Regions from separate parts of the Cupriavidus sp. GW823-FHT07A04 genome, predicted to be linked through region 2. Evidence: predicted binding sites of a transcription regulator. Region 2 holds the regulator's gene; each other region holds the start of a gene.

Evidence for each region. Region 2 encodes FNR, which switches genes on or off when oxygen is low (the NO sensors DNR and NnrR bind a similar motif). Its sites were predicted from a motif close to TTGATNNNNATCAA; they were not measured.
Region 1: AC1Q7Q_RS07910 (OmpW/AlkL family protein) is a predicted target of FNR. The motif match lies at 1,658-1,671, and genes of this name have one in related genera.
Region 3: hemN (oxygen-independent coproporphyrinogen III oxidase) is a predicted target of FNR. The motif match lies at 2,197-2,210, and genes of this name have one in related genera.

Annotation. Positions count from the first base shown of each region.
Region 1 is NZ_JBXAHA010000004.1:9,647-14,210, reverse strand. Features, by position in the region: gene leuA (2-isopropylmalate synthase) at 1-1,352, shown strand, start outside; gene AC1Q7Q_RS07910 (OmpW/AlkL family protein) at 1,735-2,379, shown strand; gene AC1Q7Q_RS07905 (HD-GYP domain-containing protein) at 2,432-3,127, opposite strand; gene AC1Q7Q_RS07900 (hypothetical protein) at 3,234-3,368, shown strand; gene AC1Q7Q_RS07895 (AMP nucleosidase) at 3,427-4,564, opposite strand, start outside.
Region 2 is NZ_JBXAHA010000009.1:21,920-26,483, reverse strand. Features, by position in the region: gene ccoG (cytochrome c oxidase accessory protein CcoG) at 1-482, shown strand, start outside; gene AC1Q7Q_RS16710 (membrane protein) at 550-768, shown strand; gene AC1Q7Q_RS16705 (hypothetical protein) at 771-1,016, shown strand; gene fnr (fumarate/nitrate reduction transcriptional regulator Fnr) at 1,103-1,828, opposite strand; gene AC1Q7Q_RS16695 (sulfite exporter TauE/SafE family protein) at 2,127-2,891, shown strand; gene AC1Q7Q_RS16690 (hypothetical protein) at 2,915-3,355, opposite strand; gene scpB (SMC-Scp complex subunit ScpB) at 3,482-4,558, shown strand; gene rluB (23S rRNA pseudouridine(2605) synthase RluB) at 4,564-4,564, shown strand, end outside.
Region 3 is NZ_JBXAHA010000018.1:147,485-152,048, forward strand. Features, by position in the region: gene AC1Q7Q_RS28730 (c-type cytochrome) at 1-471, shown strand, start outside; gene hemN (oxygen-independent coproporphyrinogen III oxidase) at 536-2,137, opposite strand; gene AC1Q7Q_RS28740 (ABC transporter substrate-binding protein) at 2,345-3,487, shown strand; gene AC1Q7Q_RS28745 (ATP-binding protein) at 3,519-4,564, opposite strand, start outside.

The DNA of each region.
Region 1 (4,564 bases), on a different contig from region 2:
CCGTGCGCGGCGCCGCGCGCGCCGTGGTGCACCTCTACAACCCGATCGCCCCCGCGTTTCGCCGCATCGTGTTTGGTGCGAGCCGCGAGGAGGTCAAGGAGATCGCGCTGGCGGGCACCCGCCTGATCAAGGCGCTGACCGACGGCATGCCCGAGACGGCATGGACCTACGAATACTCGCCCGAGACCTTCAGCATGACCGAGCTGGATTTCTCGCTCGAGGTTTGCGATGCGGTATCCGCGATCTGGCAGCCTAGCGCCACGCGCCCGCTCATTCTCAACCTGCCGACCACGGTGGAATGCAGCACACCCAATATCTTCGCCGACCAGGTCGAATGGATGCACCGGCATCTTGCACGGCGCGCAGGCATCGTACTGTCGGTGCACCCGCACAATGACCGTGGCACCGCAGTGGCAGCCGCCGAGCTTGCCGTGATGGCGGGCGCCGATCGCGTGGAAGGCTGCTTGTTTGGCAATGGCGAGCGCACCGGCAATGTCGACCTGGTGACGCTGGCGTTGAATCTCTACACGCAGGGCGTGGACCCCGAGCTCGATTTTTCCGACATCGATGAAGTGCGCCAATGCGTGGAGGATTGCAACCAGCTCCCCGTGCATCCGCGCCACCCGTATGTGGGCGACCTCGTCTTCACGGCCTTCTCCGGCTCGCACCAGGATGCGATTCGCAAGGGCTTCGCGCAGCAGAAGACGGATGCGATCTGGGAGGTGCCATACCTGCCGATCGACCCGGCCGACCTTGGCCGCAGCTACGATGCGGTGATTCGCGTAAACAGCCAGTCCGGCAAGGGCGGCATGGCCTACCTGCTGGAACAGGTGCACGGCATCTATATGCCGCGCCGCCTGCAGATCGAGTTCAGCCGCGCGGTGCAGTCGATGACAGACGAGAGCGGGCTCGAAGCCAGCGCCGATGACTTGTATGGCTTGTTCAAGCGCGAATATCTCGAACATGAGGCGCCGCTGCGCTATATGGGCCATCAGATGGTGTCCGGCAACGACGGCCAGGTGGAGATCGAAGTGGCGTTGCTGCGCGATGGCGAAGCGCTGCGCGCGCGCGGCCGGGGCAACGGCCCGATCGATGCATTCGTCAGCGGCCTCAAAGGCGCGCTGGACATGCCGGTGCGCGTGATGGATTACCACGAGCACGCGCTGTCGTCCGGCGCCAATGCTGCCGCGGCCTGCTATGTGGAAGTGCGGGTAGGAGACTCCGCCACGGGCTTTGGCGCTGGCATCGACGCCAGTATCGTCACGGCATCGCTCAAGGCCGTGGTGTCGGGCGTGAACCGCCACCTGCTTGCGGCCAGCCAAGTGCGGCGCGAGCAAGCCCTGGCCGATTGATGCCGCCCGCGCCCGGGCTCAAGGCCTCGGCGCAGAAAAACCGGTGTGCCCCGCCCCCACGGGGCACACCCGGAAAGACGCCCTTGCGGGACGCCCACGACATGCTCGTTGCTTGACTGTATGCACAGCGTAAGGCGGGTGCAAACTTGCCGCCACGAATATTTGCGCATGTCCTTAGAAGCCCGGCCCGGGATTGGAAATGCGAAAGCGCGCTGCGCGGCTCGTGCGCAAGCAGCCCAGCGCGGGCCGGGACTGTAGCAACGCGGCGACGCATGCGCATGCGCGCGCCACCGATGCCCATCTTCTTGCTTTCGGTCAAGGCTCAACCGGAAACGCTGCGCCAAACTGTGCGTGAAGTTTCCTAAAACACGAGCCAACCATCATGAAGAAGCACCTGCATATCCGTCTGTGCACCACTGCCATTGCCACCCTTGCCGTGCTCGGCGCCGTTGCCGCAACGCCTGCCGCTGCCGCCGATGAAGCGCAGGGCAACTGGATGGTGCGCTTGCGCGGCACCTATCTCGACATGGCCGGCAAGTCCGACCCGATCGGCGGCGTTGGCGCCTCGGACCGCATCACGGTCAACAACAAGTGGATTCCGGAACTCGATGTCACCTACTTCTTCACGCCGCACATCGCCGCCGAGCTGGTGCTGACCGTGCCGCAGAAGCAGAACGTCTACCTGGATGGCAACAAGATCGGCTCCTTCACCCATCTGCCGCCGACGCTGCTGGTGCAGTATCACTTCATTCCCAACGGCACCTTCCGCCCGTATATCGGCGCTGGCCTGAACTTCACGCGCATCTGGGGTGCCGACATTGCCAACAATTCGCTGTCGCTCGACAGCTGGAGCGTGGCGCCGGCCCTGCAGATCGGCATGGACTACAAGCTCACCAAGAACTGGTTCCTCAATGCCGACGTCAAGAAGGTGTGGCTGTCGAGCGATGTGAAGGCGGCCGGTGTGAAGGTCTCGAACGTGAGCCTGGATCCGTGGCTGTTCAGCATGGGTGTGGGCTACCGCTTCTGACGAATCGCGGTACGTCGCTCCACGGCACAACGAACGCGCGGCGGATCCCGCGTCAGGTTCTGGCTTGGCGCGGGATCTGCCGCAATGCGTTGCGACTCAAGCCATAGAAGCGCGCGACCACGGCCATCTCCGAGCCAGCATCCAGCAGCGCTTGCGCTGATTTCCGGCTCCGCAGTATCTGCGGGATGCTGGCGAGGAAAACGCTCGCCACGTCCGGGTCGAAATGCGTGCCGGAACCTGCCGAGACAATCGACAGCGCATCGTCGTCGCTCATGCCGGGACGATAGCAACGCGACTCCGTCATGGCATCGAACGCATCGGCGAGCGCCACGATACGCGCGGCCAGCGGGATCTCCTTGCCGGCCAGGCCGCGTGGATAGCCCGTGCCGTCGAAACGCTCGTGGTGATGGTGCGCGACCTGCGATGCCAGACGCATCAGCACGTCCGCACTGCCCGCGAGGATGTTCGCGCCGATCTCTGCATGCCGCTCGATCACCTGCCGCTCTTCGGGGAGCAGCTTGCCAGGCTTGAGCAGTACGGCATCGGGGATGGCAAGCTTGCCCACGTCGTGCGCCGGCGTAACGAGCCGTATGCGCTCGCAGTGCGCCGCATCCAGCCCCAGCAGATCGGCAAGGCAGGCGGCGATCGTCGCGGTGCGAACGAGATGGCCCGATGCATGCGGGTAACGCAAGCAGCCAGCGAGCGTCAGGCTGGCCAGCGTCATAACCGCATGGGGATTCGTAGTCATGGTGCTGAAGCTGGGCGAAGCGCGAGATTCTATGCCTGTCGAGGCATATCGCCAATAGCTGATGGCGAACCGCCTTCGTGGCCACGCACTTCGCCTGCCTCAATCCATGCTGAGACTGGCCTATGCGGTGTTTCCGGAACGGCACAATATGTCAGCCAAGGTCAGGGTGTTCCTTGACTTCCTGGTGGCGCATTTCGAGGGGAAGCCGGCCAAGGCGCGTGGCGGCCCGACCGCGTGGTGAGTGAGGGATGCAAGGCACCGGCGTCCCCGCTCGCACGGGAACGCCGGCAGGAGCCAGCCTACCGAAACGCCGGCTCGTCGAAACTACGCAGCTTTCGCGAGTGCAGTTGCTCGGCACCGCCCTCGCGCAAGATGCGAATCGCCTCCAGCCCGATCGACATATGCTGGCTCACCCGCTGCCGATAAAACGCATTGGCCATGCCGCGCAGCTTGAGTTCGCCATGCAGCGGCTTGTCGGACACGCATAGCAAGGTGCCATACGGCACCCGCAGGCGGAAGCCGTTGGCCGCGACCGTGGCGCTTTCCATGTCGATGGCAATCGCGCGCGACTGGTTGAAGCGGGCGTACAACGCCTTGGACTTGAGCTCCCAGTTGCGGTCGTCCGTGGAGACAACGGTGCCGGTGCGCATGCGGGTCTTCATCTCGTTGCCGGACAAGCCCGTCACACGCACCACGGCCTCTTGCAGCGCGACCTGGATCTCGGCGATAGGCGGCACCGGCACCCAGGGCGGCAGGTCGTGATCGAGCACGTGGTCATCGCGCACATACGCGTGCGCCAGGACGTAGTCGCCGAGTTGCTGCGAGCGGCGCAGGCCGCCGCAGTGGCCAACCATCAGCCAGCAGTGCGGGCGCAGCACGGCAAGGTGGTCGGTCATGGTCTTGGCGTTGGACGGGCCCACGCCGATATTGACCAGCGTGACACCGAGATTGTCCTCGCGCACCAGGTGATAGGCGGGCATCTGCGGCAGCGCGCGCGGGCGCAGCGCGTCGTCGGGCTCGGCCTCGCCGCGCTCTTGCATCACATCGCCGGGTTCGACGAAGCGCACGTAGCCGTCCGCGCCTTGCGCGTCTTCGGCGGCCATCAGCGAGCGGCCGAGCGCAATGAATTCGTCGACGTAGCGCTGATAGTTGGTAAACAGCACAAAGCGCTGGAAATGCTGGGGCGCGGTGCCGGTGTAGTGATAGAGCCGCTGCAGCGCCAGGTCCACGCGCTCGCCGGGAAACATCGAGAGCGGCCAGGCTTCGCCGGGCACCGGCTCATAGGTGCCGTTGGCAATGGCGTCGTCGATGCGGCTCAGTTCGGGCAGCACGAACGAGGCTTCGAGCTCGCGCGCCTGCGTGTAGCTGATGTCCGTGGTGGAGGCTTCGATGACGAACGGCAACGGGATCGGGCGGCGGCTGACGCCGACCACCACG
Region 2 (4,564 bases):
GCAGCGCGCTCTCCGAGACCGTGGCGCGCAAGCGCCTGGTGCGGCCGCGCACGGTGATCTACTCGGTGATCTGGCTGGCGCTGGTCGCCGGCTTCATGGCCTCGCTGGCCATGCGCACGCCGCTCAAGGTCGATATCATCCGCGACCGCGGCGCGCTGGGGCGGGAAGTGGAAGGGCGCTGGATCGAGAACGTGTACCGGCTGCAGCTGATCAACACGACCGAGGCGCCAATGCGCGTCGCCGTCAGCGCGGGCAGCGATGAGCTCAAGGGCCTGGCCGTGGAATATGATCACGCTGCCGGCAACCTGGAGCCCACGTCCAATCGCCTGATTCCCATCCGGGTGCGCGTGCCGATCGAGTCCGCGGCGCAGGGCACGCACAAGATCGAGGTCACAGTGACCGCGGTGCCCGACGAGGGCGCGGGGAGCCATGGCGCGGAGATTCGACAGAGCACCAGCTTTATCGTGCCGCGCAATCTATGAGGCGGCAGGGACGCTGGTTGCACCAATCCGTACGCAACATACGCGATCTAGATCTAGAGGAGGCCAGATGACGCAGCAAAGTAATCCCTGGTGGAAGGAGCCATGGCCGTGGCTGCTGATGAGTGGGCCGTTCGTGGCCATGGTGGCCTGCGGGGTCACGATCTGGCTGGCCATGACCCATCCGGATCCGCCCATTGAGGAAGGGGTGGCGCGCCACGGCCTGGTGGTTGAGAAGGCGGGCAGCGCGGCACGCCAGGCAGCGCCGGTCGCGGCGCAAGCGAGGTGATCATGAGGCTACGCTGGCTGATGTGGGTGCTGTGGCCCGCTTTCCTGGTCGCCGGGCTGACGACCGCGCTGGTATTCTCCATGGTCGATCCCGGCGACCTGCGCTTCTTCGGCCAGCCGGTCGAGGCATCGCGGGAGGCGGTCTACACCGTGGGTTTCCTGATCGCGTGGGTGCTGTGCGCGCTGTCGAGCGGCTTGACGCTGTACACCATGCCCACGCGGCTGGCGGACACGGACGAGCTGGAGTGATTGCGATGCGCGCCTTGCCGGTTCAGGCCAGCAGGCGCGGCATCGCGGCGAGCCGCCGCGGGCGAGGGCGGCGCGCGACGTGCAGGTCAGCAGGACTTGTTGACGATCTGCTTGATCCCCACCATGTCGACCAGCTTGACGTGGCGCTGGCGGATCTGGATCAGGCCGGCTTCCGCAAAGCGCGAGAACAGGCGGCTGACGGTTTCGAGCTTGAGCCCCAGGTAGCTGCCGATTTCCTCGCGGCTCATGCGCAGCACGAACTCGGAGGCCGAATAGCCGCGCGCGGACAAGCGCTCGGACAGGTTGATCAGGAAAGCGGCAAGCCGCTCCTCGGCGCGCATCGATCCGAGCGTGATCAACATGACCTGGTCCTGCGAGATCTCCTTGCTCATCAGGCGCATGAACTGATGCTGCAGCGACGGCAGGACGTTGGACAGCGTCTGGAGATCGCCAAAGCGCACCACGCAGACTTCGGTATCTTCCAGCGCGGTGGCGTCCGACGCATGCTGCATCTCGCCAAGGCCGTCGAGGCCGACGACTTCGCCGGGAAGGTGGAAGCCCGTGATCTGCGAGCGGCCGTCTTCCATTGTCAGGTGGGTCTTGAGCGTGCCGAAGCGGATCGCGTAGACGGCGGTGAGAGGATCGCCGAGGCGGTACAGGGTTTCGCCCTTGCGTACGCGCACCCGGTCCTGGACCAGCGTATCCATCTTTTCGAGGTCCTGCTGCGACATGCCGACGGGCAGGCAGAGCTGGCCGAGCGAGCAAGTGGAGCAGCGGGGCGACATCTCGGTAATGGGAATGGTGGTGAGCAATTGGGGCCTGTCGGTTTAGCGCAGTCAGTCAAGCGCGATGTGGCGGGCGCATTGAGTTGAGAGCTTGACGTTGAGAGTCGTCGGTTGGAAGCGCTATCCACATCGGCCTGGCGCGCGGGTCTTGCGGCAGTGCGCTATCTGTGCAGCGCGGCTTGCCGTGCCCGTCGTCATGTTGTGCGAGCGCGCTGGTGTGCGCGGGCGCAAGGCCTCATGTTGATAGCGCCTCTTGGAGCTGCGGGGGCGCGTTCGCCGCATTTTACCGCGCCAGACGTTGCGATTGTGTGATTGGGAGGAGAAGTTGACCATAGGCGTGCTTATCAGCGTATTTACCTTGGCATTGCTGGGCGGCGTGCACTGCGCCGCCATGTGCGGCGGGATCGCGCTGGCGGCGGAGCAGGGCGGCGTTGCGCGCGTGCCTGCCACGGTGCTCCGGCGTCCCGGCCATTGGTTGCTGGAACTGCTTGTCATGCATGCCGGGCGGCTGAGCATGTATGCGGTGCTGGGAGGCTTGCTGGGCGCCCTTGGCGCCGGCGTCTGGAAGACGCAGTACCTGCCGCTGCAGCGCTGGCTGTTCGGGGTCGGCAGTGTAATGCTGGTGCTGTCGGGCTTGTGGATGTTGCGCGGGCGCACCATGGGTACGGGTTGGCTGGAGCGGCTCGCCGCCCGGGGCGCGGGTGGCTTGCTGCGCGGCCTTGGTGCCGTCGGGGCGCGCTTGCCGGCTGTGGCCCGGGCGCATGGGCAGGGCCGGTTGCTGCGCCGCTACGGCATGGGGCTAGCCTGGGGGCTGGTCCCGTGCGGCATGGTGTACGGTGCTCTTGCCATGGCGTTGCTGGCCGGCAATGCCCCGTCGGGCGCGCTGGTGATGGCCGTGTTTGGCCTGGGCACCCTGCCGAACCTGCTGGTGATCTCGGGCCTGTCCGGCTATCTCAGGCAGCTTTCGCGGCGCCCGGCGTTGCGGGCTGGCGCTGGGCTTGCGGTGGTGGCCTTTGGCTTGGCCGGGGTGGCGCGCGCGCTGCTTTTGCCTGAGACGCTTGCCGCGCATGGATTCTGCCTGGTCTTCTGAAGCGCTGCTTCGTGGTGTATCTGTCACTTCTTCGCTGAGGTAGCTGTGCGAATCGGTTGCAGGTTTGCCAGGGAATGCCATACAATCGCAAGAACAGCGATATCGCGCACGTATTTCATCGTGGCATCGTCAGGTAGCATCCGCTGCTCAGGGATGCATGCCAGGAACACCCAGGCAGGCATCAGCGCCAGGGACCGTTCCCCATCCGCCGTCCGGTTCAAAAGATTCGGTTCAAAAGACCAGCTACGGCAGGGCGGGGTGAAATAGGCCGGCAGGCCCGATATCCGTATTTTCTTGCACCCGGCGCGTTCGATGATAAACGCCGCGCCGGACAGGTCCGCCACATCAGGGGGAAGGCGCGACGCAAGGGCTCCGTCGACTGGCAGATAATGCCGGTGGCCGGGCGATCTCCTGCCGGTCAGGTCCGGCACCCGATGCAATAAAAGAAGGCGCACGGCTGGCATGCATCAAGCATGCGGTTGGCTGCGCGGCCAGATGGCGGTGGCAATCCCTACCGCTGAACCCGCAATCTCCAGTGCGCCCGGGATCAACCGGGGCGCAGGTGCAAAGACAGGCTGCACGCAATCAACATGAATACCCAAGAGGCGAAGATCGTCCTCGAGACCGCGCTGATCTGCGCGCAGGAACCCTTGCGCGTCAATGACTTGCGCCGGCTGTTTGCCGACGACGTCGGTGCCGACACCATTCGTGTGCTGCTCGAAGAGCTGCGCCGCGACTGGGAGCAACGCGGCGTGGAACTCGTGGCACTGGCCAGTGGCTGGCGTTTCCAGAGCCGCCCTGTCATGCGTGAATACCTGGATCGGCTGAATCCTGAAAAGCCGCCCAAGTACTCCCGCGCCGTGATGGAGACGCTGGCGATCATTGCCTACCGGCAACCGGTCACGCGGGGCGATATCGAGGAAATCCGTGGTGTCGCGGTCAGCACCGAAGTCGTGAAGAAGCTCGAGGACCGCAGCTGGATCGAGGTGATCGGCCACCGTGACGTGCCCGGGCGGCCTGCGCTTTATGCCACCACCAAGAACTTCCTTGATGACCTTGGCCTGCGCACGCTCGATGAATTGCCGCCGCTGGAGGACATCCAGGCCCAGGCGCAGGTCGCGCTGCTGAATCAGGAGCCGATTGACTTCGAGGCGCTGGGCAAGGTGCCGGCGGATAGCGACGAAGAGGCATTCGCGGAACCTGGCGCTGATCAGGCCGGCGCTGCCGCGCTGGTTGCGGCGGATGCCGGAGAGGGTGAACCGACCTCTTCCGGCGTGGTTGCCCCCGACGGTCTTGCGGCCGGCGCCATGGATGGCATCGCCGATTTGGTGGATGCGTTTGAAAGGAAGGAGGCCTTGGCGCAAGCGGAAGCCGGGTTCACACCCGCGCCCGAGGCCGAGGCGGAAGTGCCGGCGACGCCCGGGCCAGGCAGTGAGCCAGGGAGCGAGCCGGTGTCCGCCGAGCCCGCCGGCGCGCTGTCTGGCGACATAGCCGCGGAGCAAGCCGTCGAAGACGGTGAAACAAATGAGCAAACGGACACGCCCGCCAACGGTTACCACGTACAAGTGGCCTCCGGCGAGCAGGCGTCCGAAGTCCCGGGGGCGTCCACGACGAATCCGGCGCACCCCAGCGAGCACGACGAGCACGACCAGCGCGTGTCCAACTGAACACCA
Region 3 (4,564 bases), on a different contig from region 2:
ACCACCGCCGACGACTACTCCGATTACGAACTCGGCCGCGCCGTGGTCTACATGGCCGACGCCGGTGGCGCCAAGTTCCCGGAACCCGCCGCGCCCGCTGCTGCTCCGGCTACGGCTGCCGCTTCGGACGCCACGGTGGCGGCTGCAGCCGCCGCTGCTCCGGCCGCTCCCGCAGCTGCCCCCGCTGCCGCTGCCGCCGCACCGGCTGCTGCAGTTGCCGCGCCGGCTTCCGCCGAAGTAGGCAAGAAGGTCTACGAACAAGTCTGCGCCGCCTGCCACGCAGCCGGTGTTGCCGGTGCGCCGAAGTTCGGCGACAAGGCAGCCTGGGCACCGCGCCTGAAGGAAGGCATGGACGCCGTGCACGCCTTCGCCCTGAAGGGCAAGGGCGTGATGCCGCCGAAGGGCGGCTACGCCGGCCCCGACGCCGACGTGATGGCCGCAGTGGACTACATGGCCAACGCTTCGAAGTAAGCGCAAGCAGCTCTCAACAAAAAAGCCCGCGGCATGCCGCGGGCTTTTTGCTTTCCGGTGTGACTCAAACCACGCGCGAGTAGCGCTTTGGCATCGGCAAAGGCGTACCTACATCAGCGCTCCGGATGGCAGCGGGCTCGGTGCGCCGGGCATCTTCGCGCAGGAAGCCGTCGAACACCATGGCCAGGCGGCGCACCAGCAAACGCCCCAGCGGAGTCACCTCGATGCGGCCAGGCTCACAGCGCACCAGCCCGTCTTCGGCCAGCCGCGCCAGCTCCGCAAGCTCATGCGCGAAGTGCACGGCAAAATCGATGCGGTGGCGCGCTTCGACCGCCGCCATATCCAACACGCCATTGCACATCAGCGCGCCAATCACATCGCGCCGCAAGTGATCTTCGTCGCGCATGGCGAAACCGCGCATCACCGGCAGCACGCCGGCGTCGAGGCCACTGTAGTAGTCATCCAGCGTGCGGGCGTTCTGCACGTAACGGCCCGCCACTGCGCCGATTGACGAAACGCCGAAGCCGAGCTGGTCATGGCCGGCGTGGGTGGAATAGCCCTGGAAGTTGCGCTGCAGCCGGCCCTCGCGCTGGGCCACGGCGAGCGCGTCGTCCGGCAGCGCGAAGTGGTCCATGCCGATGTAGACATAGCCCGCGGCGGTCAGCTGCTCGATCGTGCCGACCAGGATGTCGAGTTTTTCGGCGGCTGCCGGCAGTGCGCTTTCATCGATGCGCCGCTGCGGCTTGAACACGTGCGGCAGGTGCGCGTAGCTGTACACCGAGAGCCGGTCCGGGCGCATCGCCAGTACCTGCTCCACGGTGGTGGCAAAACGCGCCGTGGTCTGGTGCGGCAGGCCGTAGATCAGGTCCATGCTGACCGAGCGGAAACCCAGCCGGCGCGCGGCGTCGACGACCGCCTGCGTCTCGGCCAGCGATTGCACGCGGTGGATGGCGTGCTGGACCTCGGCGTCGAAATCCTGCACGCCCAGGCTGATGCGGTTGAAGCCAAGTTCGGCCAGCAGCGCCATCTGTGCGTCGCCGATGCGGCGCGGGTCGATCTCGATCGAGTGCTCGCCCTCGGGCAGCAGGTGGAAGTGCTGGTGCAGCGCATCCATGACCCGGCGCATCTCGGCGGGATCGAGGAAGGTCGGCGTGCCGCCGCCCCAGTGCGACTGCACCACCTCGCGCCGCGTGCCAAGCTGCTGCGCCACCAGCGCCATCTCGCGCGCCAGGTAGTCCACGTAGCGGGCGCTGCGGCGGTGGTCCTTGGTGATGATCTTGTTGCAGCCGCAGTAGTAGCAGATGTTCTCGCAGAACGGCACGTGCACGTACAGCGAGAGCGGTGCGGCGGCTTTGGCCGTGTTGGCGGCGTGGGTGGCGCTAGCAGCGCAATCGGCCAGCGCCTGCTGGTAGTCCTGCGCGCCGAAGCCGCCGTGGAAGCGGTCCGCCGTCGGGTAGGAGGTGTAGCGCGGGCCGTTGATATCCATGCGGCCCGCCAACGCGCGAAAGTCCGACAAGGCATGCCGGTCCGGCGCTGCCGCGCCCCGTCCCGCCGGCTTGCCGGTGCAGGCGGCGCCGCACTTGCCGGAGCAGGTGCGGGATTGGCTCGGGACGGCAACGGGGACGGGCATTGCGTTGGGGAACTGGGCGGGGGCAGTCGCAGCCATGGGGCGGCCTTTGTCGTGGATTCGATGACCCATCGTAGGGCGCGCCGCCCGCGCCTGCGTTGACCGGGGTCAAGCCGCGGCCCATGACATGCCGCGCGCCACGGCCGGAACATGGCCGGCGTCATGCCAGCGTCACCTGGGCCGTATAGGCTGCGCGGCGCTCTCCCCAATCATGCAATTGCTCTGCACCTGGCCTCGCGGATTCCCATGCACGCTTCTTCCCTGATCGCCAACCCCGCACGACCGCCGCGCCGCCGGGTCCTGGCCGCACTTGGCAGCGCCATGCTGGCGCCTGCCTCCTTGCTGGCGCAGGCGCCGCCGCGCCGCCCGCTGGTGATCGGCCACCTGGTGGACCGGGGCGGCGCCCAGGCCGACCTGGCGCGCGACTACCTGGCGGGGGCCAAAGTGATGTTCGATGCGACCAACGCCGGCGCGCGGGAGCCGCGCGTGGTGCATGTGGTGCGCGAGGTCGACGCCGATCCGCGCGCGGCCACCGCGCAGGCGCTGTCGCTGGTTGACGGGGAGCGGGCTGAATTGCTGTTCGGCCCCAGCGATGCCCTGCTGCCGGTGCTGGCCGCCTCGCCCGAGCTGGCCCGGCGCGGCGTGCAGATCGTGGCGCCGTTGTCAGGCCTGTCGCTCGCGGCGGATCACGTCTGGTACACGCGGGCCGACTACCGCAGCGAGCTGGATGCGGCCATCCGGCAGTTGCGCAGCTATGGCCTCAAGCAACTGGTGCTGGCCGTGGCGCCGGATTTTGCGGCCGGCAGCCTGGCTAGCGGCACGCCGTGGCGGCGCCAGGCCGAGCAGGAGCCGGGACTGCAGGCACTCACGCTGGATGCGGGCAAGGGCAGCGACGCCGGCGCGGTGGCGCAACGCATCGCCGCCGCGCGCCCGGCCGCGGTGATCGTGGCGGGCGATACGCTGGCCTATGGCAACCTCGGCCGCGCGCTGGCGGCGCGGGGCTGGTACGGCTTCCTGGTGGGCTTGTCGGCGGTCAATTCGCTGGCGGCACGCGAGATTCTTGGCGCCGGCTACACCGGCGGCATCGTGTTGACGCAGATCGCCCCCGGGCCGCAGGACCTGACCCTGCGCGTGGTCAAGGAGCACGTGGGCCGGATGAAGCAGTTCCTGGACGAACCCGCCTCGCCGGCCACGCTGGCCGGCTATATCGGCGCGGCCTGGCTGGTGCGCACGGCGCTGGCCGCGCCGCGCGGGGCCACCCCGGCGGACCTGCGGCGCGCGCTGCAGGCCCGCGTCGACGTGGGCGATTTCGTGCTGGATTTCACGCACGGCTCGCGCGGCTCGCAGTATGTGCAGCTTGCGGCAATGGGGGGCGGCACGGCACGGTGAGCGGTAGCGCTGGCACCGGGCCGCCCGCGGCTCAGGCGCGCGGCAACACGATGCGCACCCGCAGGCCGCCCTCCGCCCGGTTGGCCAGGCTGAGCTCGCCGCCGTGGCGCGCAACGATATCCGCGGCAATCGACAGGCCCATGCCGACCCCGCCGGTGGCACGGTTGCGCGAGGATTCGAGCCGGTAGAACGGCTCCAGCACGCGCGCCATTTCCTCCGGCGGAATGCCGGGGCCGCTGTCGCACACATCGATCACCACCCGCTCGGGGCTGTCCGCCAGTTCAATGCACGCGCTGCCGCCGTAGCGGTGCGCGTTCTCGACCAGGTTGACCACGGCCCGGCGCAGTTCAGCCGGATAGGCCAGCAGCGGCTCGGCGTCGCCAGACAAGGTGACGTCCTGGCCGACTTCCGTGGCATCGTCCACCACGGCCTGCAGCAAGGCATGCACGTCCACCCGCTGGCGCGGCGCGGCGGCGCCGTCGCGCTCGCGCAGGTAATACAGGGTGGCATCGATCAGACCATTCATCTCCGCCAGGTCCTGGCGCAGGCGATAGCGGACCTGGTTGTCGTCGACGCCTTCGATGCGCAGGCTCATGCGGGTGAGCGGGGTGCGCAGGTCGTGGGACACGGCAGCCAGGAAGCGCGATTGCTGTGCCAGCTGGGTGCGGATGCGCTGCTGCATGTGGTTGAAGGCCTGGGCTGCGGCGCGAGCCTCGGCCGGGCCGCTGTCTTCGTCCAGCGGCGGGGCATGCACGTCCTGGGCCAGCCGGCCGGCGCTGCTGGCCAGGCGCTGGACCGGCCTGGCCAGCAATCGCGCGCCCACCCAGGACGCGGCCACAATGGCGGCGAGCTGGAACAGCTGGCCCAGGCGCGGCGGCCCAAGACCGTGCGTGCGGCGCGGGCGGCGTGGCGGCACTGGGGCCCCGGCTCCGCCTTGGCCGTTGTCCGCGCGCGCCTCGGCATCCGGCGGCGGCGGGAACTCGCCCCGCCGCCCCTCTTCACCCGGGGGCGGGGGTGGCGGCATCTCGTCGCTGGGAACGAAGTTGAACCCGGTATGCCCCGGGCGCGGGAACACGC